One region of the Aeribacillus sp. FSL K6-1305 genome, then DNA from elsewhere that is predicted to be linked to it. Evidence: predicted binding sites of a transcription regulator. Region 1 holds the regulator's gene; the other holds the start of a gene.
The links. The regulator NrdR, encoded in region 1, represses ribonucleotide reductase genes. The targets are predictions, from matches to a motif close to AACACNATATATNGTGTT.

Region 1 (4,349 bases):
TTATATTTTTTAATCCGCTCCTGTAGCTTTTGTTTTTCTTTTTCAAACGCTTCCGGATCGATGTTTTCTACCTGTTGATTTTCGTTTTCCAAAAGCCATGAAGGGAGTTTTTCTTTTCGAACGATTTTTTTGCTGACAGTCTTCTTATCCTTTGTTTCCGCCCAAGTTAAATATTTCTTATGTTCTTTTTTCGCCACATCCACTGCATCCTTCACAGTTTTAATTCCTAATCGAGCCCAGTGGCTGGCAATTTTCTCAACATACGCTCTTGACAATCTCATATTTGTTTTTAGCAGGACATAATAAATTAAAACGTTGACAACTCCGGGAAGCAGCTTTTGCTGAAACATGACATCTTCAATAATTTTCAAATCCGCTGCGGACGGTTCAATACCGCCTGAAATATCTTTTAGAAACTGTCTTGGAGAGATGGATTCAAGCTGTCGAATTAATTCCTTATCTTTTGACTGTTCAATTTCTTCGTCTTTCACCCGCTGATTCAAAGGCTGAAGCCTATCAACAAGCTCTGGAAGACGGTTGCCGTGATTCAGCTTATACCAATCCCTCGCCCATTTTCGCAGCTCGTCTAAATTAATTTGCTCATCATGATCCAAAGAACGGATGACCAGATTTTTCATTTCAATTGGATCAATTCCATAAACATATGCTAATTTCTCAACAGCTTCCTTAACCGCAGGCGTGATCGCTTTTTTGGGCACAATATGCTCTGATAAACCGGCATAAAACAATTGAAAATCAAAGGACTGGTTTTGAATCGAAATCGGTTCTCCAGGCGCATGATCAAAAAGCTCCTGATCGTTTTCCTCGGGTTCCATTGCAATATTGGCTGAAAGCTCAGATGGGTGGATCGATTGGTATACTTCATGAAATGATCTTGTCACATCTTTGGCGTTGCTATCAACCGATTTATCGGAAAAATAGCTTTTCAATCTTTGGTACACCGTTTTTCCAACTCTGTTATATAAATATATGTTCAACATTCCATCATAAAAAAATTGTTTGGGGGAAAGAGGTCGTTGAAGTTCATAAATATATTTTTTCGGTTCGCTTTCATCGACAAGGTATGTTTTTAAAAGACCTATTCCTTCTAATTTCAAACGGTCATGATAAATTTCATTTAATGGGGATTGAGTAACAGCCATTAAAAAATGGTGGGTCGATTCCGTCCCCCAAAGACGGTTTTGTTCAAGCTCGCTCCAAAGCGTCATGTATAAGTTTAACGTTCTTGGCCCGATTAAGGGCTGGTACAGTAATGTAAGAACTTTTCGGTCAAATTCATGAATCAAACTGCTCGTACATTTCACAACGTAGCGATCAACAGGCAGCAGCTCTTTCCAGTGATGATGTCCAATCATTTTTTCAAAACCTTCCCAAATAGCATGTCATAATCTCGCAGCTCTTTTATGAACGTTCTTTTTTGATCAGTTCTTTCAATTCCTCAATAAAGACATTTATATCTTTAAATTGCCTGTAAACAGAAGCAAATCGAACGTATGCGACTTCATCAATTTCGGCTAGTCTGTCCATCACCATTTCGCCGATCGTTTCGCTTGATATTTCCGATGTACCTAGATTTCTTAGTTCTTTTTCAATATCATGCGCAGCATCTTCCAATTTTTTTAAAGAAACCGGTCTTTTCTCACAAGCTTTAATCATCCCGCGCAAAACTTTTTCCCTGCTGAACTCTTCTCGTGTTCCTTCCTTTTTCACAACGATGAGCGGAATTTCTTCTACTTTTTCAAACGTTGTGAACCGATATTGACATTCCTCACATTCCCTTCGCCTCCGAATTGATCTCCCTTCATCGACTGGACGCGAATCTAAAACACGTGTTCCAAAATGGTGGCAGGAAGGGCATTTCATATCACCAGCTCCAATCTTTTTAACTAAATCAAAAAAGCTCTACCTACATCTTATTAAATAGCATTGGATCAGACAAGAAACTTTCAAGTTCTTGTATTTTTGTTATAGATAATTCGACTGAATGAAATGGATTTCTGTCAGTCCGGTCCAATCAAATGATGTTCGAACCGCCAAACAGTGATGGCAGCCATGTAGCCATGCCAATAAAAGCTTTTTTATTTTTACATCACTACAATGAATGATTTTAAAAACATCAAAGCCTCTTTTTCATAACGGCTTTGAAGGGGGTAGAATAACTCGGTACTTTGAGGCCACAAATAAGATGCCTCTAAATACCATTCAATATGAAATATTATTCTTTATTATAATATAAAAAGAGGTGCAGTAAAAAGCTGACACCTCTTTGCATTTCCATTCAAATTTTATTCTGTTTTCACTTTAAAGTGCTTTTGCTTGACCCTGTTTGATTTGAACAGGACCCATACCGCGAGGAATTTCAATATTTTCGCGCGTTTGAGCACCTAAAGCTTCAGAAATGTAATCCGCTGCAATATTTGGATTTAAATCACCGCAAGTGTACACATCAATGCTAGCATATCCATGCTCTGGAAAACTATGAATTGTTAGGTGTGACTCTGAAATGATCACAACTCCGCTTACACCCTGAGGCGCAAACTTATGAAACGCAACCTCCCGGATTTCAGCACCTGATTTTAATGCTGCATTTACAAACGTTTTTTCAATAAATTCCAAGTCATTCAACTTATCAAAGTCGCATCCCCACAGCTCAGAGATAACGTGACGTCCCATTGTTTCCATAGCCATGGATCCCCCTTTATAAATTTTTATGAATTCTTCGCACTCTGGTATGTTTAACTACCACGGGGGAAAGTTAGTCCAAAGAGGTCCTAACCCTTTAAGTAGCCACATTACCTTGCGTTTAAGAAGTTCACGAAAAATAGTATATATGGTTTGATTTGTTTTTGCAACATACTTTGTCAAAAATTTTGCGCTGAAAAAAGTATCCAAACAAAAAGAAGAAGAGGGTCAATCTTTGTAAAGATCAACCCTCCCATCATTTTATACAGCTGCGGCCAATTTATTCAATTTGCTTGCTACAAGTTTTGCTAAATCCACAACGCGGCAAGAGTAGCCCCATTCATTATCATACCATGCAAGCACTTTTACCTTTCTTGTTCCCATAACCATTGTCGTTAAACCGTCGACAATAGCAGAGTGCGGGTTTGTGTTGTAGTCAACCGATACGAGCGGTTCTGAAGAAAAATCTAATATCCCCTTCAGCTTTCCTTGAGAAGCTTGGATAAACGCTTCATTTACCTCTTCAACGGTCACATCGCGTTTTAGATCTACAACAAAGTCTACGAGGGAGACGTTTGGTGTAGGCACTCTTAATGCAAGACCGTGCAATTTTCCTTTTAATTGCGGTAAAACTAAGCCGATCGCTTTTGCTGCACCGGTAGTTGTCGGAATGATTGATTGGGCGCACGCTCGCGCTCTTCTTAAATCTTTATGCGGATTATCAATATTTCTTTGATCGTTCGTATATGCGTGGACAGTAGTCATTAAACCATATTCAATGCCAAACTGTTCATCAAGAACTTTTGCAACAGGCGCTAGACAGTTTGTTGTGCAAGAAGCATTCGAAATAATGACATGGTTGTCAGGATCATATTGTTCTTCGTTTACACCGATAACAATCGTTACATCTTCATTTTTTCCAGGTGCTGTTAAAATAACTTTCTTCGCCCCTGCCTCAACATGCATCATCGCTTTTTCACGGGAGTTGAATTTTCCTGTCGCTTCAATCACTATGTCCACATCTAGATCTTTCCAGGGAAGTTCAATAGGATTTCGATTGTTCAAAAGAAGCACTTTATGGCCATTTACAATTAAATGATCTTCTTTTGGAATGACTTCTCCTTCAAATTTCCCATGGTTTGTATCGTATTTAATTAAATGAGCCAATGTTTCTGCTGGATAGCTTGCATTGATTGCTACGATATTCAAATCTCCTTCTAAAATTGCTTTTCTGAATACCATTCGGCCAATTCGGCCGAAACCGTTAATGGCAACCTTAGCACTCATGTGAATATCCCCTTCCGGCATTATGTTACACTTTTTATCTCCTATTCTGTTAATTAGTATATCACATTTATAAAATAACGAAACAATTATTTTAATCGTTTCTTAAAAAATATATACTAAAAATAAAAAAACCGCTCTATTCACGAGCGGATTAACCAATTCCCCAATTCATGAGAATGTTTTCCAATTGCTGTTCCGTTTCTTCTAATGTTCCATCATTATTGATCACTGCATCGGCAAATTTTACTTTTTCTTTCAAAGGCATTTGTGCATTGATGCGTGATAAAGCTTCTTTCTTCGAAAAATTATTCCTTTTCATTAATCGTTCCAGTTGATTTTTTTCTCCCGTATAAACAACA
Region 2 (4,349 bases), 260 kb from region 1:
TCGTTTTATGGAAATTTTGGAATCAATGTGCGGGCATACACATACATCCGCTCCATGGGTCCGGACGGTTTAAAGGCGGTTTCTGAAAATGCGGTATTAAATGCGAATTATATGCTGAAAAAATTAGCGCCTTATTACGAAATGCCGTATGACCGCATTTGTAAACACGAATTTGTCTTATCTGCGAAACGGCAAAAGAAGCTCGGTGTCCGTGCGCTTGATATTGCAAAAAGGCTTCTCGATTTCGGGTATCATCCGCCGACAATTTATTTTCCGCTCAATGTTGAAGAATGCATGATGATTGAACCGACTGAAACGGAATCGAAGGAAACATTGGATGCCTTTATCGAAGCGATGATTCAAATTGCTAAAGAAGCGGAGGAAGAACCGGAAATCGTTCAAGAAGCTCCTCATACAACAGTCGTCAAAAGGCTCGATGAAACACTCGCAGCAAGAAATCCGATATTAAAATATGAAAAAAAGTAAGGATTCGCGTTTTGCGAATCCTTGTTTTTTATGCTTCATTTTATTTCCCTTTTTTAATTTTTCCAGTCCACTTTTTAAAGCCGCCCTTTAAATAATAGAGCTCCTGATAGCCTTTTTTCTTCAGCATTTGTGCGGCTCGCCCGCTTCTTGCACTTGACTGGCAATATAAATAAACCGGTTTGTCTGGGCGGATTTCTTTATAGCGCTGTCTCAATTGGGAAAGGGGAATATTTCTTGCTCCTAAAATGTGGCCACCTTCAAATTCATTCGGCTCCCGCACATCGATGAGCTGCGCTTTCCGATAGCCGGCTTTAAATTCTTCCTCCGTTAATCCTTTCATAATCTTTTTTTGATATAAAAATGTGGCCAAAAAATAAATGATAATAGCTGCAAGAATGAGCAATGACCATTCCACGCTTGTTCGACTCCTTTTTATTTGTTTGAATTTATTTGTTTGAAGTTCATGTGAACATACATACGAATGTTGGACAACATTTATTATATAAAACAAGAATGGAAATGTCATTTCTTTTCGGGCGTTTTATTTAACAATATCCTCTTCATTTGATAGACTAAAAAAGCAAATATAAAATAAAGAGGGTTGCGATATGGGAAAAGAAATATGGAATTATATTGATTCTGGCTTTTCATCCCCTTTTTACAATATGGCTCTTGATGAAGCTTTATTGGACTGGCACAGTGAAGGAAAAATCGCTCCGACGATTCGTTTTTACGGATGGAATCCGCCGACATTATCCATCGGCTATTTTCAAAAGGTTGAAAAAGAAATTGATATGGATGCTGTAAGACGGCACGGCCTTGGCTTTGTACGAAGACCAACAGGCGGAAGGGGCGTGCTGCATGACAAGGAGCTTACATATAGCGTCATCGTATCCGAAGATCATCCGCGAATGCCCAAAACCGTGACAGAGGCTTATCGTGTAATTTCGGAAGGAATTTTGCATGGATTTCGCTTGTTAGGCTTAGACGCTCATTTTGCAATTCCAAGAACGGATGAAGAAAAACAGCATTTGAAAAATCCGCGGTCATCTGTATGCTTTGATGCACCGTCTTGGTATGAGCTGGTAGTTGAAGGAAGAAAAGTTGCCGGGAGTGCCCAAACTCGCCAGAAAGGCGTTATCCTGCAGCACGGCTCGATATTGCTAGATTTAGATGAAAAGCTGCTGTTCGACTTGTTTAAATATCCTAATGAGCGAGTCAGGGAAAGATTAGAGAAAAACTTTAAAAATAAAGCGGTGGCGATCAACGACCTTAGAGAAACTCCAGTCACAATGGAAGAGGCATGGAGCGCCTTTAAAAAAGGGTTTGAATACGGGCTTGATATTGAGTTGAGACCGTACCAATTGTCTAGCGAACAAGAAGAGTATGTGAAAAAACTGGCTAAAGAGAAATATGAAACAGAAGAATGGAATTTTAGAAGATGAAGCGGCGAACATGCCGTTTTTTGTATGATCAAAATGAAATGGATCGTTGCTTGTAAATCAAGGTGCCGATGTGTTTTCAAAAACTGCAACTGACAAATTTCTTCAAATACCGCCGGAATGATTCTAAGATCATTAAATTTCTTTTCCTTGCTTCTTTTTTTGGTTAGTTTTACATTTGACATTTTCATAATGTAGCGTATATCATACAATATATAGAGCAAACAAATGTTCTTTAGCACAATATATTGTTATTTTTTCGTTGATAATATCATCTAAATGTGGTAACGTATATCAAGTACGATATTTTTAAGGGAGTTGTGAATATGACAGTGGCGCTGAATGAGAAAATGAAAATTGATGTGGAGAAGCTGAATAAAGATATCAGCCTTTTCCCGCAGGTGCATCCGATTACGGAAGATATGAAAATCACGCACAAAGGTGTTTCGCGCCTTGTAATGCTGGACAGGTATTCATTTAAAGACACTGAAAAAATTACGCTATCTGAAGGCGATTTTGTAGTGCTGACGATCAAGGAAGATCCAAAATTTCCTGCAAGAGGGCTAGGCTACATTAAAGAAATTGATTGGGAAAATAAAAAGGCAAAGGTTCAGGTCGAAGAAGAGTTTCGTCATACTCTTGAAAAGCCTGAAGAACGGGAGACGGGAATCATCGTTCGCTCTTTAGATGTCATCGAAAAACCGCTTGAAATTTTTTATGAACAAATTGCCAAAAGAAATGCAACAGGTCTTGCTGCTGTTGAAAAAACAGAAGAAAAAAGAAAAGAATGGTTTGAAAAATTTTATCAAGAGCTCGTCAATCTGCATTTTATTCCGGCTGGCCGGGTTCTTTACGGCGCAGGAGCAGGAACCGAAGTGACGTATTTTAACTGCTATGTCATGCCCTTTGTAAAAGATTCCCGTGAAGGGATCTCTGAACACCGCAAACAAGTAATGGAAATTATGAGCCGCGGAGGCGGTGTCGGCACGAACGGTTCAACATTGAGACCAAGAAACACATTAGCCCGAGGTGTAAACGGCAAATCATCAGGATCTGTGTCGTGGCTGGATGACATTGCAAAATTAACCCATCTTGTTGAACAAGGTGGCTCACGGCGAGGAGCCCAAATGATTATGCTGGCCGACTGGCATCCTGACATCATTGAATTTATCGTTTCCAAAATGCAAAACCCGCGCATTTTGCGCTACTTAATTGAAAATACAAATGATGAAGGAATTAAGAAGGCGGCTGAAGACAAGCTCAAATTTGTTCCTCTTACACAGCAAGAGCGCGACATGTATCAAGGAATTGTCAACTTTAAAAATGTTCCGGGCAAAGGAGGCTTTTCAGACGCTGTTATTAGAGAGGCGGAATTAAAGCTTCGAGTCGGAGGAACATATACTGTTCATAATCCGGAATTTTTAACAGGCGCTAACATTTCTGTCTGCTTGACGAAAGAGTTTATGGAAGCAGTGGAAGAAGATCGGGAGTATGAGCTTCGCTTCCCAGATGTGGAAAGCTACAATGATGAAGAAATGAAGATTTACAATGAAGAATGGCATAAAGTTGGCGATGTGCGCGAGTGGGAGAAAATGGGGCATCGCGTGCGCGTGTACCGCAAAATTCGCGCAAGAGAGCTTTGGAAGCTGATTAACATTTGTGCAACCTATTCAGCGGAGCCAGGTATTTTCTTCATTGACAATGCCAATGATATGACGAACGCAAGAGCATACGGTCAAAAGGTTGTTGCAACAAATCCGTGCGGTGAACAGCCTCTTGCGCCATATTCCGTCTGCAACTTAGCAGCAGTAAACTTGGCGAAGATGGTCGACAAGGAAAAGAAAGCTGTTGACTATGAAAAGCTCAAACGAACTGTGGAAATCGGCGTCAGAATGCAAGATAATGTCATTGATGCTACGCCTTATTTTCTCGAAGAAAACAAAAAGCAAGCGCTGGGTGAACGGCGCATCGGCTTAGGCGTTATGGGTTTGGCGGACTTGCTTATCTACTGCGAAAAAGAATATGGAGCAGAGGACGGCAACAAGCTTGTTGATGAAGTGTTTAAGGTAATTGCAACGACCGCATACCGGGCATCAATAGAACTGGCAAAAGAAAAAGGCAGCTTCCCGTTCCTAGTCGGCGAAACGGAGGAAGAGACGCAAAAATTAAGACAAGCCTTCATTAATACAGGATATATGAAAAAAATGCCGGAAGATATTCGCGAAAACATTTTAAAATATGGTATTCGCAACTCGCATTTGCTGACGGTAGCACCGACAGGATCAACTGGCACTATGGTTGGTGTTTCTACAGGTCTTGAGCCATATTTCTCCTTCTCGTACTACCGAAGCGGGCGTCTTGGCAAATTTATTGAAGTAAAAGCGGATATCGTTCAAGAATATTTAAACGAACATCCGGAAG

Region 2: a site for NrdR is predicted at 2,166-2,183, ahead of NST97_RS06705 (vitamin B12-dependent ribonucleotide reductase). Genes of this name have one in related genera too.

The regions. Positions count from the first base shown of each region.
Region 1 covers NZ_JBBOQV010000001.1:1,652,823-1,657,171, forward strand. The annotation lists gene NST97_RS07975 (replication initiation and membrane attachment family protein) at 1-1,376, opposite strand, end outside; gene nrdR (transcriptional regulator NrdR) at 1,423-1,884, opposite strand; gene speD (adenosylmethionine decarboxylase) at 2,323-2,703, opposite strand; gene NST97_RS07990 (glyceraldehyde-3-phosphate dehydrogenase) at 2,965-3,990, opposite strand; gene coaE (dephospho-CoA kinase) at 4,142-4,349, opposite strand, start outside.
Region 2 covers NZ_JBBOQV010000001.1:1,396,620-1,400,968, reverse strand. The annotation lists gene gcvPB (aminomethyl-transferring glycine dehydrogenase subunit GcvPB) at 1-486, shown strand, start outside; gene NST97_RS06715 (rhodanese-like domain-containing protein) at 527-901, opposite strand; gene NST97_RS06710 (lipoate--protein ligase family protein) at 1,095-1,931, shown strand; gene NST97_RS06705 (vitamin B12-dependent ribonucleotide reductase) at 2,255-4,349, shown strand, end outside.